DNA from 3 places in the Streptomyces sp. NPDC014870 genome. Region 2 is predicted to be linked to each of the others. Evidence: predicted binding sites of a transcription regulator. Region 2 holds the regulator's gene; each other region holds the start of a gene.
What was found. The regulator HrcA, encoded in region 2, represses chaperone genes, less so after heat shock. The targets are predictions, from matches to a motif close to TTNGCACTCNGNNNNNCNGAGTGCNAA.

Region 1: the regulator HrcA is predicted to act here: its motif matches at 2,961-2,987, upstream of groES (co-chaperone GroES).
Region 3: the regulator HrcA is predicted to act here: its motif matches at 4,296-4,322, upstream of groL (chaperonin GroEL).

What each region holds. Positions count from the first base shown of each region.
Region 1 covers NZ_JBIBWQ010000013.1:139,757-145,673, reverse strand. The annotation lists gene ACF09C_RS32610 (ester cyclase) at 1-635, shown strand, start outside; gene groL (chaperonin GroEL) at 771-2,393, opposite strand; gene groES (co-chaperone GroES) at 2,506-2,814, opposite strand; gene ACF09C_RS32595 (hypothetical protein) at 3,169-3,456, opposite strand; gene ACF09C_RS32590 (polysaccharide deacetylase family protein) at 3,453-4,379, opposite strand; gene ACF09C_RS32585 (SAM-dependent methyltransferase) at 4,489-5,682, shown strand; gene ACF09C_RS32580 (hypothetical protein) at 5,675-5,917, shown strand, end outside.
Region 2 covers NZ_JBIBWQ010000006.1:6,852-12,768, forward strand. The annotation lists gene ACF09C_RS18055 (16S rRNA (uracil(1498)-N(3))-methyltransferase) at 1-670, opposite strand, end outside; gene ACF09C_RS18060 (nitronate monooxygenase) at 667-1,746, opposite strand; gene dnaJ (molecular chaperone DnaJ) at 1,820-2,959, opposite strand; gene hrcA (heat-inducible transcriptional repressor HrcA) at 2,960-3,979, opposite strand; gene ACF09C_RS18075 (MBL fold metallo-hydrolase) at 4,153-4,875, shown strand; gene ACF09C_RS18080 (DUF3097 domain-containing protein) at 4,886-5,686, shown strand; gene hemW (radical SAM family heme chaperone HemW) at 5,793-5,917, opposite strand, start outside.
Region 3 covers NZ_JBIBWQ010000009.1:266,811-272,727, forward strand. The annotation lists gene ACF09C_RS25980 (AraC family transcriptional regulator) at 1-323, shown strand, start outside; gene ACF09C_RS25985 (hypothetical protein) at 290-1,225, opposite strand; gene ACF09C_RS25990 (GNAT family N-acetyltransferase) at 1,345-1,893, opposite strand; gene ACF09C_RS25995 (SRPBCC family protein) at 1,890-2,357, opposite strand; gene groL (chaperonin GroEL) at 2,503-4,131, opposite strand; gene ACF09C_RS26005 (cold-shock protein) at 4,615-4,818, opposite strand; gene ACF09C_RS26010 (MoaD/ThiS family protein) at 5,240-5,518, opposite strand; gene thrC (threonine synthase) at 5,553-5,917, opposite strand, start outside.

The DNA.
Region 1 (5,917 bases), on a different contig from region 2:
ACAAGTGGGTCGAACAGACCAAGGGCAAGCGGACGGCCACGCACAGCGTCATCGGCAAGGACCGCTCGGACGCGTCCCACCTCGTGGAGATCGTGGAGTTCCCCTCCTACGAGGTCGCGATGACCAACTCGCAGCTTCCGGAGACGGATCGCATCTTCCGGGAGATGGTCGCGCTCTGTGACGAGATGCCGACGTTCACCGACCTCGACATCGTCCGGGACGAGCAGCTGTACAAGACCAGCGCCCGTCGCCTCTTCGAACTCATGGCCACCGAGGGGGAGCTGCCGCCCCTCGACGAGGTGCTGGCGGAGGGGTACCACGACCACGACCCGACCAACGAGCAGGACGTCATCGGGATGGACGCGGTCCGGCGCGAGGTGGAGATGTGGCGGGCCGGATTCGACTTCGGTTTCACCATCAACGACCAGATCGCCGAGGGCGACCGGGTGTGCACGCGGTGGACCTGGATCGGCACGCACACGGGCGACTTCATGGGGCTCCAGCCCACCGGCATGAAGGTCTCCATGACCGGGACGACCATCCACCAGTGCCGGCAGGACGGCAAGATCACCGAGGGCTGGTGGCAGTACGACCTGCTCGGACTCATGGGGCAGCTCGGCGCGGTGGAAGCGTAGGGAGCGAGGAGGCGTAGAGGCGTAAGGAGCGCGGAGGCGCGGGGAAACGCGGAGGTCCGGTGCCCCTTCGGGGACACCGGACCTCGGTGATCGGCTACGGGCGATCAACCGTGAGCGCGCGAGTCAGCGCGTGCGTCAGTGCGAGTGACCGTGGCCGTGGCCCGCGTCCGCCGGCTCCTCTTCCTTCTTCTCCACCACGAGGGTCTCGGTGGTGAGCAGGAGGGAGGCGATCGAGGCGGCGTTCTCCAGCGCGGAGCGCGTCACCTTCACCGGGTCGATGACGCCGGCCTTGACCAGGTCGCCGTACTCGCCGGTGGCGGCGTTGAAGCCGTTGCCCTTGTCCAGCTCCGCCACCTTCGAGGTGATGACGTAGCCCTCGAGGCCGGCGTTCTCGGCGATCCAGCGCAGCGGCTCGACGGCGGCACGACGGACGACCGCGACACCCGTGGCCTCGTCGCCGGTCTTGTCGAGGTTGCCCTCGAGGACCTTGACGGCGTGAACCAGAGCGGAGCCACCACCGGAGACGATGCCCTCCTCGACCGCGGCGCGGGTCGCGGAGATGGCGTCCTCCAGACGGTGCTTCTTCTCCTTCAGCTCCACCTCGGTGGCGGCGCCGACCTTGATCACGCACACGCCGCCGGCCAGCTTCGCGAGGCGCTCCTGGAGCTTCTCGCGGTCCCAGTCGGAGTCGGTGGACTCGATCTCGGCCTTGATCTGGTTGACGCGGCCCGCGACGTCCTCGGAGTTGCCGCCACCGTCGACGATGGTGGTGTCGTCCTTGGTGATGGTCACGCGGCGGGCGGTGCCCAGCACGTCAAGACCGGCCTGGTCGAGCTTGAGGCCGACCTCCTCGGCGATGACGGTGGCACCGGTGAGGGTAGCCATGTCGCCGAGCATCGCCTTGCGGCGGTCACCGAAGCCGGGGGCCTTGACGGCCACGGCGTTGAAGGTGCCACGGATCTTGTTGACGACCAGGGTCGACAGGGCCTCGCCCTCGACGTCCTCGGCGATGATCAGCAGCGGCTTGGAGGCGCCGGCCTGGATGACCTTCTCCAGGAGCGGCAGCAGGTCCTGGATCGAGGAGATCTTGCCCTGGTGGATCAGGATGTACGGGTCGTCGAGGACGGCCTCCATACGCTCCTGGTCGGTCACCATGTACGGGGACAGGTAGCCCTTGTCGAAGGCCATGCCCTCGGTGAAGTCGAGCTCCAGGCCGAAGGTGTTGGACTCCTCGACGGTGATGACACCGTCCTTGCCGACCTTGTCCATCGCCTCGGCGATGAGCTCGCCGACCTGCTGGTCCTGCGCGGAGAGCGCGGCCACGGCGGCGATGTCGGACTTGTCCTCGATCGGACGGGCGGTCGCGAGCAGCTCGTCGGAGACGGCCTTGACCGCGGCGTCGATGCCCTTCTTCAGGGCGGCCGGGGAGGCGCCGGCGGCGACGTTGCGCAGACCCTCGCGGACGAGCGCCTGGGCGAGCACGGTGGCGGTGGTGGTGCCGTCACCCGCGATGTCGTTGGTCTTGGTCGCCACCTCCTTCACCAGCTGGGCGCCGAGGTTCTCGTACGGGTCCTCGATCTCGACCTCGCGGGCGATCGTGACACCGTCGTTGGTGATGGTGGGGGCGCCGAACTTCTTGTCGATGACGACGTTGCGGCCCTTGGGGCCGATCGTCACCTTCACCGTGTCGGCAAGCTTGTTGACGCCGCGCTCAAGGGCGCGACGGGCGTCCTCGTCGAACTTCAGGATCTTCGCCATGGGAGCGATTCAGCCCTCTCGGAAATCGTGTGTAAACGAACTGCGCCCCCGGACGCCCAGTGCGGGGTCAAGGGGCGCAGCTCAAAGCATCTGTCTCAGATACTTCGGTGAATTACTTCTCGATGATCGCGAGCACGTCGCGAGCCGAGAGGACGAGGAACTCCTCGCCGTTGTACTTCACCTCGGTGCCGCCGTACTTGCTGTACAGCACGACATCGCCGACCTGGACGTCGAGCGGAAGGCGCTCGCCGTTCTCGAAGCGGCCCGGACCCACGGCGAGGACGGCGCCCTCCTGGGGCTTCTCCTTCGCGGTGTCCGGGATGACCAGGCCAGAGGCCGTGGTCTGCTCGGCGTCGAGCGGCTGGACCACGATGCGGTCCTCGAGCGGCTTGATGGCAACCTTGGAGCTGGTGGTCGTCACGATCCGACCTCCCCCTTCGGAGATCTCACGGGGTTAACTGTCTGAGGTGGCGACCAGGTGGATCCGTCGTCGCGGGTGCCGGACCTGCCCGTCGCTGTGTTGGCACTCTCCAGTGGGGAGTGCCAGAGCCGAGACTATGACCGCGATTAGCACTCGGTCAAGCGGAGTGCCAATTCAGCGCCGCGTGGCGATTCGGTGGCCGGTCGCGTTCGATTCGGTCTCGGTACGGGCAACGGCCCGACGGACCCGGAGGTTCCGTACGAAGGATGGACTGGGTCCCCGTTCTCGTCTTCTGCGCGGCGGCCGGGTCTGGACGGCCGGGGGCCAGTTCCTCGCCGCGGTGCCGCTGGGCTCTTAAGGCCGGTCCGCCCGGCCGTCGGCGCGCCCGTCGTCGGCGCGCCCGTCGTCGGCGCGCCTGCCGACGCCGATCCCGTCGTCCAGCCGGGTCAGTCTGTGCAGGACGCGGGCCGCCGCCCCGGAGAGCGCCCCGCCCGCCGCCCGCTCCCCCGCGCCGGTGTCGAGCCGTTCCGCCGCCTTCCGCCCCAGCCGCTCGATCGGGTCCACGGACGACGCGCACCCCGAGATCCCCAGGAGCGCGCCGGCCAGGGCAAGGCCGATGACCGGCCGGCGCGCGCGGCTCACACGTAGTCCTCGAGCTTCGCGACCGCGTACCCCTTGGCCGTGATCGTCTTCATCACCCGGCGGATCATGTCGGGCATCGTGCCCTTCCAGTCCCCCTTGCCCCGGAAGTGCGTCAGCACGATGTCGCCGGGGTGCAGGTCCCGGTCCCACTCGCGCCACTCCATCCGGTCCGGGAACGCCTCCGAGGCCCACAGCGGGACCGCCTTCACCCCGCACGTCGCGGCGGCGCGCAGGGTGTCCTCGTTGTAGTTGCCGTACGGCGGCCGGAAGAGCGGGGGCCGCTTCCCGTACCGCTTCTCGATGACGTCCTGCATCCCGCAGATCTCCCGCTTCTGCGCGCTGTACGAGAGCCCGGGCAGGTAACGGTGGTTGAGGGTGTGGTTGTGCAGGGCGACCCCGGCGTCCTGCATCTTCTTGAAGTAGCCGTAGTCCTCCTTGACGAGGTAGTCGCTCAGGAAGGCGCTGTACGGGATCTGCAGATCGCTCATCATCCGCAGCAGCTCGGGGTCCTTCTCCGCGCCGTCGTCGATCGTCAGGAAGACGACCTTCTCCTTCGTCGGCACCGTGGTGAAGACCGGCGGCAGCCCTTCGCCGTCCGTCTCGAAGCCCTTGCGGGTGGTGATCTTCGGCTTCACGGCCGGCGGGGCGGGGGCTTCCAGCGGCGGCCGGTCCAGGCCCCACTTCTTGGCGGCCAGGGCCCGCGCGACACGGCGCTGGCGGACCTTCTCGACGTACGCGGCGAGCGCTCCGGACGCGCCCTCCGCCTGTGGCTGGGCGGCGGCGGGGAGCGCGGGGCCCTTGCGGCCCTCCGGGGCGGACCCCGCGTCGCCGGAGGGGCCCGCGCAGGCGGAGCCGAGCGCGGCGACGACCAGGGCGGCGCCCACCGAGCGGCGGAGGCGCGCCGCCGCCCGCTTCGAGCGCATTTCTTCGGCTTGTCGTACTAGCTGCATGGCGCCGCATCCTGTCAGCGGAACGCCCCGCACAGCCGTCGACACCGCCACCCGGCCCCCACCATCCCCCGGCTGGCCCACAATGGGACGGGTGACCGACCTCGCCGACTTCACCGCCCTGCTCGCCCCCGAGGGCCAGACGCTGCTCGCCGCCCTGCGCGACTACGACCCCGCCCAGGAACTGGCCGTCGCCTCCCGGCTGCGCCGCGAGCACCCCGCCGCACTGGTCTCGGCCGCGCTCGGGCAGGCCCGGCTTCGGCAGCGGGCGGTGGCGAAGTTCGGCGCCGAGGACGCGTACCGGATGTACTTCACCCCGCACGGCGTCGAGCAGTCGACCCGGGCCACCGTCGGGACCTACCGCGCGGAGCGCCTCCACGCGCTCGGGGTGCGCTCCGTGGCCGACCTGTGCGGCGGGATCGGCGGCGACGCCCTCGCGTTCGCCCGCGCCGGGATCTCGGTCCTGGCCGTGGACCGCGACCCCCTGACGGCGGCGGCCGCCCGCGCCAACGCCGAGGCGCTCGGCCTCGCCGGGCTGATCGAGGTGCGGTGCGCGGACGTGACCGAGATCGACACGAGCCCGTACGACGCCGTCTTCGTGGACCCGGCGCGGCGCGGCGGCCGGGGCAGGATCTTCGACCCGGAGGCGTACTCGCCGCCGCTCTCCTGGGCCGTCGAGGCCGCCCGCAAGGCCCCGCACGCGGCGCTGAAGATCGCCCCGGGCATCCCGCACGAGGCGGTGCCCGAGGAGGCCGAGGCGGAGTGGATCTCGGACGGCGGGGACGTGAAGGAGGCCGTGCTCTGGTTCGGCACCTCCCCCGGTGCGCGCCGCGCGACCCTCCTGCCCTCCGGCGCGAGCCTGACCGGGCGCGGCCTGCCCGACCCGGCGGTCCGCCCGCTCGGGCGGTACCTCTACGAGCCGGACGGCGCGGTCATCCGCGCGCACCTGGTCGCCGAGGTCGCCGAGGAGCTGTCCGGCGGTCTGATCGACGAGACCATCGCGTACGTCACCGCGGACGCCCTCACCCCGACGCCGTTCGCCACGGCGTACGAGATCACCGACGAACTCCCGTTCAACCTGAAGAAGTTGAAGGCCCTGCTGCGCGAGCGGGAGGTCGGCACGCTGACGGTGAAGAAGCGCGGTTCGGCGGTCGAGCCGGAGGAGATCCGCCGCCGGGTCAAACCGAAGGGCCCGAACGCGGCCACGGTCTTCCTGACCCGGGTCGCGGGCGCCCCGACGATGCTGATCGGCGGACCGGCGGTGGCCGCCCGTGGCTGAGCTGCCCCCGCTGCACGAAGAACCGTTCCCCGAACTCCACGGCCACGCCTCCCAGGTGACCGTCAGCGCCGACGGGCGGTGGATCGCGGTCAGTTCGGTGCTGCACAAGCGGAGCCGGGTCGCCGTCTACCGCGCCGCCGACCTCTCCTGCGCGCACCTGCTGACGTTCGCGATGGACGCGGAGTCGATCGCCTTCCACCCCACGCTCCCGCTCCTCGCCGTCGGCCTCGACAAC
Region 2 (5,917 bases):
TGTGCCCCAGCCGGTACGGCTTCGCGCCCGCCGCCTCGAAGGCCGCCAACTCCTCTGGGGAGACGCCCCCTTCGGGTCCGACGACGAGCACGATCTCGCCCTCGGCGGGGAGTTCGGCGTCGGCGAGCGCGCCGCTGGGGTGGTCCCGGTCCTCGTGCAGGACGGCGGCGAAGTCGGCCCCGGCGAGGAGCGCCGCGACCTGCTTGGTGGTCATCGCGTCGGCGACCTCGGGGAAGCGCGTACGGCGCGACTGCTTGCCCGCCTCGCGCGCGGTGGCCCGCCACTTGGCGAGCGCCTTGAGCCCGCGGTCGCCCTTCCACTGGGTGATGCACCGGGACGCGGCCCACGGCACGATCGCGTCGACGCCCGTCTCCGTCATGATCTCGACGGCCAGTTCACCCCGGTCGCCCTTGGGCAGCGCCTGGACGACGGTGATCCGCGGCGCGGGCTCGGCCTCCTCGTACGTGCCGGACACCTGGACGGTCAGCTGGTCCTTGCCCTCGGCGGCGAGCACGACACAGTCGGCCCAGGTACCGCGCCCGTCGGTGAGGACGACGTCCTCCCCGGCGCGCAGCCGCTTCACGGAGACGGCGTGGCGGCCCTCGGGGCCGTCCAGGAGGAAGGGGCCGTTGCCGGGGACGGCCTCGACGACGAAGACGGGTGCGGTCATGGGGCGGTGCTCCTGTGGGCCTGCGCGGTGAGTGCGGTGTCGAGTTCGGCGGCCAGCACCTCGACGAGCTGGCCGGCCGGGAGGTCGCGGGCGAGCCGGTGCCCCTGGCCGGCCCACAGGGCCATGCCCTGGGCGTCACCGGCGGTGGCGGCGGCCTTGCGGAGGGGGGCGGTGAGGTGGTGGACCTCGGGGTAGGCGGCGGGGGCGTACCGCCCGTGCTCGCGCATGAAGCGGTTGACGAGCCCGCGCGCCGGACGGCCGGAGAAGGCCCGGGTGAGCTCGGTCCGGACGAAGAGCGGGTTGGTCAGGGCCTGCTTGTGCAGCGCGTGGGCGCCCGACTCGGGGCAGACGAGGAACGCGGTGCCGAGCTGGGCGGCGTCGGCCCCTGCGGCGAGGACGGCGGCGATCTGCGCGCCGCGCATGATCCCGCCGGCGGCGACGATCGGCAGCTGGACGGTCTCCCGGACCTGGGTGACGAGGGTGAGGAGCCCCGTCCCCGCGAGCGCGGCGTCCGGGTCGTCGCGGTGCGTGCCCTGGTGGCCGCCGGCCTCGACGCCCTGCACGCAGACGGCGTCGGCCCCGGCCCACTGGGCGGCCTGGGCCTCTTCGGCGGAGGTGACGGTGACGACGGTGAACGTACCGGCGCGGGCGAAGGCGTCGAAGGTGCGGCGGTCGGGGCAGCCGAAGGTGAAGGAGACGACGGGGACGGGGTCGTCGAGCAGGATCGCCAACTTGGCGTCGTACGCGTCGTCGCGCCCGCTGTCCGGATCACCGAGGGACGTCTCGTACCAGGTGGCCTCGCCGGTGAGCTGGTGCCGGTAGACGTCGACGGCGGCGGAATCGGCGTGCTGTCCGCCCGGCGGCATGAAGAGGTTGACCCCGAAGGGCTGCCCGGTCAGCCCGCGCACCTGCTTGATCTCCTGGTAGAGCCCGCCGGCGGTCTTGTACCCCCCGGCGAGGAACCCGAGCCCCCCGGCCTCGCACACCGCCCCGACGAGCTGCGGACCGGACGCGCCGCCCGCCATGGGGGCCTGCACGATCGGGTACCGGGAGAGATCGTTCAGCGCGGTGGACATGCAGGCATCGTGTCATACGGCAAGGGCGGCACCCGCGCGAAGCGGATGCCGCCCTTCCAGGCACAACGCGGGCTCAGCGCCCGTTGAACGCGTCCTTCAACCGCGAGAACAGCCCCTGCTGTCCGGGCTGGAACTGACCCGTCGGCCGCTCCTCGCCGCGCAGCTTCGCGAGTTCGCGCAGCAGCCGCTCCTGCTCGGGGTCGAGCTTCGACGGGGTCGTCACCTCGACGTGGACGATCAGGTCGCCGCGTCCGCCGCCCCGCAGGTGCGTGATGCCACGCCCGTGCAGCGGGATGGACTGACCGGACTGAGTGCCCGGGCGGATGTCGACCTCTTCGAGCCCGTCGAGCGTCTGCAGCGGCACCTTCGTGCCGAGCGCGCCCGCCGTCATCGGGATGGTCACCGTGCAGTGCAGGTCGTCGCCGCGGCGCTGGAAGACCTCGTGCGGGACCTCGTGGATCTCCACGTACAGGTCGCCCGCCGGGCCGCCGCCCGGGCCGACCTCGCCCTCGCCGGCGAGCTGGATGCGGGTGCCGTTGTCGACACCGGCCGGGATCTTGACCGTGAGCGTACGGCGGGACCGGACCCGGCCGTCGCCCGCGCACTCGGGGCACGGGGTCGGGACGACGGTGCCGAAGCCCTGGCACTGGGGGCACGGGCGGGAGGTCATGACCTGGCCCAGGAAGGACCGGGTGACCTGCGAGACCTCACCGCGGCCGCGGCACATGTCACAGGTCTGCGCGGAGGTGCCGGGCGCGGCGCCCTCGCCCGAACACGTCGTACAGACGACGGCCGTGTCGACCTGGATGTCCTTCGTCGTGCCGAAGGCGGCCTCGTTGAGGTCGATCTCCAGACGGATCATCGCGTCCTGGCCGCGCCGGGTGCGCGAGCGCGGTCCGCGCTGCGACGCCGTACCGAAGAACGCGTCCATGATGTCCGAGAAGTTCCCGAAGCCGCCCTGGCCGAAGCCGCCGGCGCCACCGGCGCCACCGGACGCGGACAGCGGGTCGCCGCCGAGGTCGTAGACCTGCTTCTTCTGCGGGTCCGACAACACCTCGTACGCGGCGTTGATCTCCTTGAACCGCTCCTGCGTCTTCGGATCGGGATTCACATCCGGGTGCAGCTCGCGGGCGAGCCGCCGGAATGCCTTCTTGATCTCGTCCTGGGACGCGTCGCGGCGTACGCCGAGTACGGCGTAGTAGTCCGTGGCCACTTACGACTCCGCCAGGATCTGTCCGACGTAACGTGCCACTGCGCGTACCGCTCCCATCGTTCCGGGGTAGTCCATGCGGGTCGGTCCGACCACGCCGAGTTTGGCGACTGCCTCGTCGCCCGAACCGTAGCCGACCGCGACGACGGACGTGGAGGTGAGGCCCTCATGGGCGTTCTCGTGCCCGATCCGTACGGTCATGCCCGAGTCCTTGGCCTCGCCGAGCAGCTTGAGGAGCACGACCTGCTCCTCCAGCGCTTCGAGCACAGGCCGGATCGTGAGGGGGAAGTCATGGCCGAAGCGGGTGAGATTGGCGGTACCGCCGATCATCAGCCGCTCCTCGTGCTCCTCCACCAGGGTTTCGAGCAGGGTCGCGAGCACGGTCGAGACCGTCCCGCGGTCCTCCATCTCCTCGAAGGACTCCGGGAGATCCTGCACCAGCTGCGGCACGTCCGCGAAACGGCGGCCGACGACCCGGCTGTTCAGCCGCGCCCGCAGATCGGCGAGCGAGGTCTCGCCGAACGGCGCGGGGCAGTCGATGACGCGCTGCTCGACGCGGCCGGTGTCCGTGATGAGCACGAGCATCAGCCGGGCGGGCGCCAGCGAGAGCAGCTCCACGTGCCGGACCGTCGAACGGGTCAGCGACGGGTACTGCACGACGGCGACCTGACGGGTCAGCTGCGCGAGCAGCCGGACCGTGCGCCCGACGACGTCGTCGAGGTCGACGGCTCCGTCGAGGAAGTTGTGGATCGCGCGCCGCTCGGGCGTCGACAGCGGCTTGACGCCGGCGAGCCGGTCGACGAAGAGGCGGTAGCCCTTGTCGGTCGGGATGCGTCCGGCGCTGGTGTGGGGCTGGGCGATGTAGCCCTCGTCCTCCAGGACCGCCATGTCGTTGCGCACGGTGGCGGGCGAGACGCCGAGCTTGTGGCGCTCCGTGAGCGCCTTGGAGCCGACCGGCTCCTCCGTCCCGACATAGTCCTGGACGATGGCGCGCAGCACCTCGAGTCTGCGTTCGCTGAGCATCGCGCCCACCTCCAGCTGTCGTTCGGTCGTATCGGTTGCTCCGCATTTGGCACTCGCCCTGTCCGAGTGCCAGGAATCCCCCGGCCAGTGTACGGCGGCGGGCATCGCTCCTGGCAAGGAGGCCGCGTCGGAGGTTGCGTCGGAGGCCGCGTCCTTGCGGATAGCGTCGCGGTATGGATGTCGCTTGGGAAGACTTCGGCTGGGAGCGGCTCGCGGACGGCGTGGGGCGGCGCAGACTGCCCGGCTGGGACGCCACGGTGGGCCTGGTGGTGGGGGAACACGCGGTATTGCTGTACGACACGGGCTCGACCCTCCGCGAGGGAACGGCGCTGCGGGCCCAGGTGGAGTCGCTGACCGGCGGCCGAAGAGTGACACACATCGCACTGAGCCACCCCCACTTCGATCATGTACTGGGCACGGCGGCCTTCGCGGGGGCGGAGGTGTTCGGCGCGGTCGGCGTGGACGCGCTGCTGCGCCGGGAGGCGAGCGAGCTGATGGCGGACGCGGTACGGCACGGGGTGGATTCGTTCGCGGCGGCGGAGGCGGTGGACGTGCTGGTGGCGCCGCAGCACGTGGTCTCAGGCGAGTGGACGCTGGACCTGGGCGGCCGGCAGGTGCTGCTCGCGAACGTGGGCCCGGGCCACACGGCGCACGACCTGGCGCTCTTCGTCCCCGGTGCGCGGGAGGTCGTCTTCTGCGGGGACCTGGTGGAGGAGTCGGGGGAGCCGCAGGCGGGCCCGGACGCGATCCCGTCCCGCTGGCCGGACGCCCTGGACCGGCTGCTGGCCCTGGGCGGCGCGGACGCGGTGTACGTACCGGGCCACGGGGCGGTGGTGGACGCCGCGTTCGTGCGACGCCAACGCGAGGAACTGGCACGGCGCTTCGCCGTCGCATAACGTCACGCGAATGCGCAGCTACGACCCCGACCTGACGCCCCCGTGGAAGCGATCCGCCCCGGTGCCGGAGGTGCCGGCGGAGGTGGACCTCGTGGTGGAGGAGGTCTCGACGGGCTTCTGCGGGGCGGTGATCCGCTGCGAGGCGGGCACGGTGACCCTGGAGGACCGCTTCGGCAAGCACCGGGTGTTCCCGATGGAGCCGAGGGGCTTCCTCCTGGAGGGCAGGCCGGTGACGCTGGTGCGCCCGGCGTCCGGCCAGGCACGGCCGACACGCACGGCCTCCGGCTCGATCGCGGTCCCGGGCGCGCGGGCGCGGGTGGCGCGGGCGGGCCGGATCTACGTGGAGGGCCGGCACGACGCCGAGCTGGTCGAGCGGGTCTGGGGCGACGACCTCCGTATCGAGGGCGTGGTGGTGGAGTACCTGGAGGGCATCGACGACCTCCCGGCGATCGTGGCCGACTTCGCCCCGGCGGCGGACGCGCGCCTGGGCATCCTCGTCGACCACCTGGTCCCCGGTTCGAAGGAGTCCCGCATCGCGGCGCAGATCTCGTCGCCGGACGTCCTGGTCGTCGGGCACCCGTACATCGACGTCTGGGAGGCCGTGAAGCCGGCCTCGCTCTCCATCCCCGCCTGGCCGACGGTCCCGCGCGGCCAGGACTGGAAGACGGGCGTCTGCGAGGCCCTGGGCTGGCCGCCGAACACGGGCGCGGCCTGGCAGCACATCCTGTCGAGGGTCCACAGCTACAAGGACCTGGAGCCGTCCCTGCTGGGCAGGGTGGAGGAACTGATCGACTTCGTCACGGCGCCGTAGCGGGGCCGGTCCGGCCGATCAGGCCGGATCGGGGCGCCACGCCCTGGCCCGAGGGCGCCCCGCCTCAGTCCAAGGGCGCCACGTCCTGGTCCAAGGGCGCCACGCCCTAGTCCACCAGGTCCCTGACCACCGCGTCCGCCAGCAGCCGTCCCCGGAGGGTCAGGACCGCGCGCCCCTCGCCGTACGACTCCTCGTCGAGGAGGCCGTCCGCAAGGGCCTTGCGGGACGCGG
Region 3 (5,917 bases), on a different contig from region 2:
CGCACACGCTGCGGGAGCTGCTCGACGCCCGGCTCGACGACGGCGTGACGCTGGAGGAGGCCGCGCGGCTCCTGCACGCCCACCCCACCCATCTGGTACGGGCCTTCACCGCGGCCTTCGGCATCGCCCCGCACCAGTACGTGACGTCCCGCCGCGTCGCCCGGGCGCGCCGGCTCCTCCTCGCCGGCCGTCCCGTCGCCGAGGTGGCCACGGCGACGGGCTTCTACGACCAGTCGCACCTGACCCGCCACTTCAAGCGGCACGTCGGCACGACCCCGGGGCGCTTCGCTCAGAACCCGCCCACGCAACTGAAGCCGCTGTAGCCACTGCCGTAGCCGCCCGAGCCGCTCGTCCCGCTGCCGCCCGTGCTCCCGCGTGAGGGGGAAGAAGGCGGCGGGGGCTGCGTGAGCGTGCGGTAGTTCTCGTGGAACAGCTCCTGCCACCAGACGGCGAACGCCGTGCCCGTCTCCCGCTCCGACTCACGGAGCGCGGCGCGGTCCCACACCACGTCCGGCAGGTGCAGCTTCACCAGCGACTGCCGGAGGGCCGCCAGGCCGAGTCGCGGGATCCGCTCCGACAGCGCCGGGGCCGCCGGCACGTCCTCCCCGGGGACGTCGTGACGGAAGACGTACACCGTGCGCCCGGGCGTCCCGGGCTCGCCCAGCACGCGGCGGCCCCACACCGCCCGCTCCGCGAGCCGCGCCCGCCGCTCGCGCTCCTGCGCCCGCAGCCGGTCCTGCTCGCGGATCGCGGCCGCCGCCCTCTCCTGCTCGGCCCGGACCGCCGCGCGGATCTCCTCGCCGACCGGCGCGTACGCCGCGAAGGCCTCCCGGAGCGCCCGCTCGTACCGCACCCGGGTCTCCTCCCAGGTCCTCAGGGCGCGCCGCAGGGCCAGGTGCCTCCACAGCGGGAGGAGCACGGCCCGGGCGTGGGCGGCGCGGAGTTCGGCGCTGATCCGGTCCACGGTGCCGACGTGGGCGACCGCGGCGTTCACCCAGCGGAGGCGCTGCTCCGGAGTGCACGGCACGAGCGACCCGGTGGCGTCACGGAGGCCCGGCGTGCGCACGGAGAAGAAGGGTCCTTCGTACCGCGCGGCCAGCAGGTAGTCGGGGAAGTACTCGAAGACCCGGACCTTCCCCTCGACCCGTACGACCTGCTCCTCGCCGTCCTGGCGGCCTGACAGCTCCCAGTAGTGGGAGAGGTGCGGTAATTCCGAGCGACGCATCGGCTCCACCCCCGCGGGTCCGGTTCGTTCCCCCTACCCCTTACCCGGAGTCGACCGCCCGCACCCGCCACGGGACCACCCGCTGCCGCCCGCCCGCACCACCGACGTGGACCGCCCGACTACCCGGCCCCGCCCGCCCGCACCCGCCCGTACATCCACATGTCCCGCCGCTCGCCGCCCACTTCCTGCCAGGACCGCAGCAGGCCCTCCCGTACGAACCCGGCCCGCTCGGCCGTCTTCGCCGAGGCATCGTTCCAGGGTTCGACCAGCAACTGCAGCCGGGGGATGCCCAGTTCACCGAGCGCCCAGGCGCTCACCGCCGTCAGCGCGGCCGTGGCCGCGCCCTCGCCCCGGCAGGAGGGGACGATCCAGTAGCCGAGGGTCGCCCGGCCCTCCGGGAGGTCGCGGAGCCAGAGGCCGATCATGCCCGCCGGGCGGACGTCACGGCGGCGGACGACCACGAAGGAGTAGCCCGCGCCCGTCTCGGCGCGGCTCCACTGCCGGCGGACGAACGCCTCGCCCTCGCCCTCCGAGTACACCGGCGGGACCGTGGTCGTCAGCGGGATGTACGGGTCGGCCGACGCCTCCTCGACGAGCGGCAGGTCCGCCCGCTCCCAGGCCCGCAGCTCGTACGGTCCCGCGGTGAGCCGCGGCACGTCGAGGCTCACATCATCTCCAGGTACACCGCGAGCCGGTCGTACTCCTCCTTGACCCCGGCCTCCATGCCCGTCGCGAGGGCCTGGTCACGGATCTCCGTCGACGGCCAGATCGACATGCTCGTGAGCGCCGTGCCGCCGTCGGGGGTGTCGTCGAAGGTGAGGGTGACGTGGACCGGCGGGCCCGGCATGAGCTCGAAGACCTCGGTGTAGACGAGGCGCTCGTTCGGCAGGATCTCCTCGTACGTGCCGGAGAAGACGATCTCGCGCCCGTCGGGCGCCTTCTGGCCCCAGCGCCACGCGCCGCCGGGCCTGAGGTCGATCTCGCAGAGGGTCGTGGGCATCGCGGCCACGCCGTACCACTGGCGGACGTGCTCGGGCCTGGTCCAGGCCTCCCAGACGCGGGCGGGCGGGACGTCGAAGGTGCGGGTGATGACCAGCTCGCGGTCGGTCGGTGTCGTCAGCAGCGTGATCATGGCTCGCTCCCGCCTTCCCTGGCCCGTGGCCGTGCCGCCCCTCCCCCACCAGCATCACCCCGAACGCCCGAGGGCGGCACCCCCAGCAGGGAGTGCCGCCCTCGGTCGCGTACAGCTGTACAGCGAGGAGCTACTGAGCCGGGGCTCAGAAGTCCATGTCACCGCCCGGCATGCCGCCCGGAGCGGCCGCGGAGGCCTTCTCCGGCTTGTCGGCGATGACGGCCTCGGTGGTCAGGAAGAGCGCGGCGATGGAGGCCGCGTTCTGCAGCGCGGAACGCGTCACCTTCGCCGGGTCGATGATGCCCTCGGCGATGAGGTCCACGTACTCGTTGGTCGCGGCGTTCAGGCCGTGGCCGACGGGCAGGTTGCGGACCTTCTCCGCCACGACGCCGCCCTCGAGGCCGGCGTTGACGGCGATCTGCTTCAGCGGGGCCTCGAGGGCCAGCTTCACGATCGCGGCACCGGTGGCCTCGTCGCCGGACAGGTCCGCCTCGAGCTTCTCGAAGACGTTGGAGGCCTGGAGCAGGGCCACGCCACCACCGGCGACGATGCCCTCCTCGACGGCCGCCTTCGCGTTGCGAACGGCGTCCTCGATGCGGTGCTTGCGCTCCTTGAGCTCGACCTCGGTCGCGGCACCGGCCTTGATGACCGCCACGCCACCGGCGAGCTTCGCCAGGCGCTCCTGCAGCTTCTCGCGGTCGTAGTCCGAGTCGGAGTTCTCGATCTCGGCGCGGATCTGGTTGACGCGACCGGCGACCTGGTCGCTGTCACCGGCACCGTCGACGATCGTGGTCTCGTCCTTGGTGATGACGACCTTGCGGGCGCGGCCGAGCAGGTCCAGGCCCGCGTTCTCGAGCTTGAGGCCGACCTCCTCGGAGATGACCGTGCCGCCCGTGAGGATGGCGATGTCGTTCAGCATGGCCTTGCGACGGTCACCGAAGCCCGGGGCCTTGACCGCGACGGACTTGAAGGTGCCGCGGATCTTGTTGACGACCAGGGTCGACAGGGCCTCGCCCTCGACGTCCTCGGCGATGATCAGCAGCGGCTTGCCCGACTGCATGACCTTCTCCAGGAGCGGGAGCAGGTCCTTGACCGAGGAGATCTTGGAGTTGACGATCAGGAGGTACGGGTCGTCCAGGGACGCCTCCATACGCTCCATGTCGGTGGCGAAGTACGCCGAGATGTAGCCCTTGTCGAAGCGCATACCCTCGGTGAGCTCCAGCTCCAGACCGAAGGTCTGGGACTCCTCGACGGTGATGACGCCTTCCTTGCCGACCTTGTCCATCGCCTCGGCGATGAGCTCGCCGATCTGGGTGTCGGCGGCGGAGATGGAGGCCGTGGAAGCGATCTGCTCCTTGGTCTCGACATCCTTCGCCTGCTCGAGCAGGGCGCCGGAGACGGCCTCGACGGCCTTCTCGATGCCGCGCTTGAGGGCCATCGGGTTGGCGCCGGCCGCCACGTTGCGCAGGCCCTCGCGGACGAGCGCCTGGGCGAGGACGGTCGCGGTGGTCGTACCGTCACCGGCGACGTCGTCCGTCTTCTTGGCGACTTCCTTGACCAGCTCGGCGCCGATCTTCTCGTACGGGTCCTCGAGCTCGATCTCCTTGGCGATGGAGACACCATCGTTGGTGATCGTGGGGGCGCCCCACTTCTTCTCGAGGACGACGTTCCGGCCCTTGGGGCCAAGGGTGACCTTGACGGCGTCGGCGAGCTGGTTCATCCCGCGCTCGAGACCGCGCCGTGCCTCCTCGTCGAACGCGATGATCTTGGCCATGTGAAGTGGTCCTCCCGGACATGGGGTGGATAACGCTCCAGGACCGCGCCGACGCCCGCGACGGACGGCCTGCGTGCCCGGTGGTTCCTTGCCCCACCTGGCCGCGGACCTCGCCTGCCCGATCCTCGTAAGCACTCTCACCTTCAGAGTGCTAACGCCAATGATTAGCACTCGCCCCAGGAGAGTGCAAGGCCGTCCCGTAGGGACGTCGATGTGGGGTGGCGGTCGGGTGACGGGCGGGGGCAAGCGACTCCCATAGATCGGGCGACGGTCCTGACGCGGACCGGGCGGCGCCCCTTGGCCCGGACCGGGCGGCGCCCCTTGGCCCGGACCGGGCGGCGTCCGCCCCCGACGCGCGCCGGGCACGCACGAGGGGTCCGCATCCCGGTCAGGATGCGGACCCCTCGGCGTGAGATCGCGTGAGATCGCCTGCGAAAGCGCGCCAACGCGTGAGTGCGTACGTGGTGGCCGATCGCGCCGTGCTCAGACGGCGAGCTTGACCATGTCCGCCTGCGGACCCTTCTGGCCCTGCGAGATCTCGAACTCGACCCGCTGACCCTCTTCAAGGGTGCGGTAACCGTCCATCTGGATCGCGCTGTAGTGGACGAATACATCCGCACCACCGTCGACCGCGATGAAGCCGTAGCCCTTCTCCGCGTTGAACCACTTGACGGTGCCCTGAGCCATGCCTAACTCCCCTATTACTGGCCCTTGCGCGGGGCCGCACTTCACGGACCCGGGTCAGACCCTGCGCCGGAACGCGTCGACCGCGGCTGAATGTATCTGCCCAACTGCCCTCTGCAACAGGTCAATCGGGCGAGAATTCTGGGCACGCCGTAAAGGAGAATTCCGGAGGATTTATTGAATTCCGGGGCAAGTCGGGCCCGGCAAAGCACGCAGAAGGTACAGATCGCGCGCACACTTTGACTGCTTCTTGTCACGTGGGGACGCATTCTCATATGCGTCTGGCACGGAGCAGCGGGGTGGAACCGGGGGGACTTCCCCAACTCTACCGCGCTCAACCATGCAGAATTGCCCCCTCCGCTTCTCTCGCGGAGGGGGCAATTCGGTTACGCCGGGTAACTCCACGGCGGTCGGTGGTCGGCGATCAGCAGCCGCCGGCGACCGCCGGGATGATCGAGACGCCCGCGCCGTCCGGCGTCGCCGTCTCCAGGCCCTGCTCGAAGCGCACGTCGTCGTCGTTCACGTAGACGTTCACGAAGCGGCGCAGCTTGCCCTGGTCGTCCAGGACGCGCGCGGCGATGCCCGCGTGGTTCTTCTCCAGGTCCGAGATGACCTCGGACAGGGTCGCGCCCTCCGCCGGAACCTCGGCCTGGCCGCCCGTGTAGGTACGGAGGATGGTGGGGATACGGACCTTGACGCTCATGTGCTGCTGCCTTCCGTGAACGGACGAGTGGGGGTCAGTGGGCCAGGCCGGCGGCGCGGAACGCGTCCAGGCTCGGCTTGATGGTGGCGGTCGCCTGGGAGGTGTCGGCCACCGCGTCCAGGGTCTTGAGGCCGTCACCCGTGTTGAGTACGACCGTGGTGAGGGTCGGGTCGATGAGGCCGGCCTCGACCAGCTTCTTCGTCACGCCGACCGTCACGCCGCCCGCCGTCTCGGCGAAGATGCCCTCGGTCCTGGCCAGGATCTTGATCGCGTCGACGACCTGCTCGTCGTTCACGTCCTCCACGGCGCCGCCGGTACGGCGGGCGATGTCGAGGACGTACGGGCCGTCGGCCGGGTTGCCGATGGCCAGCGACTTGGCGATGGTGTTCGGCTTCTGGG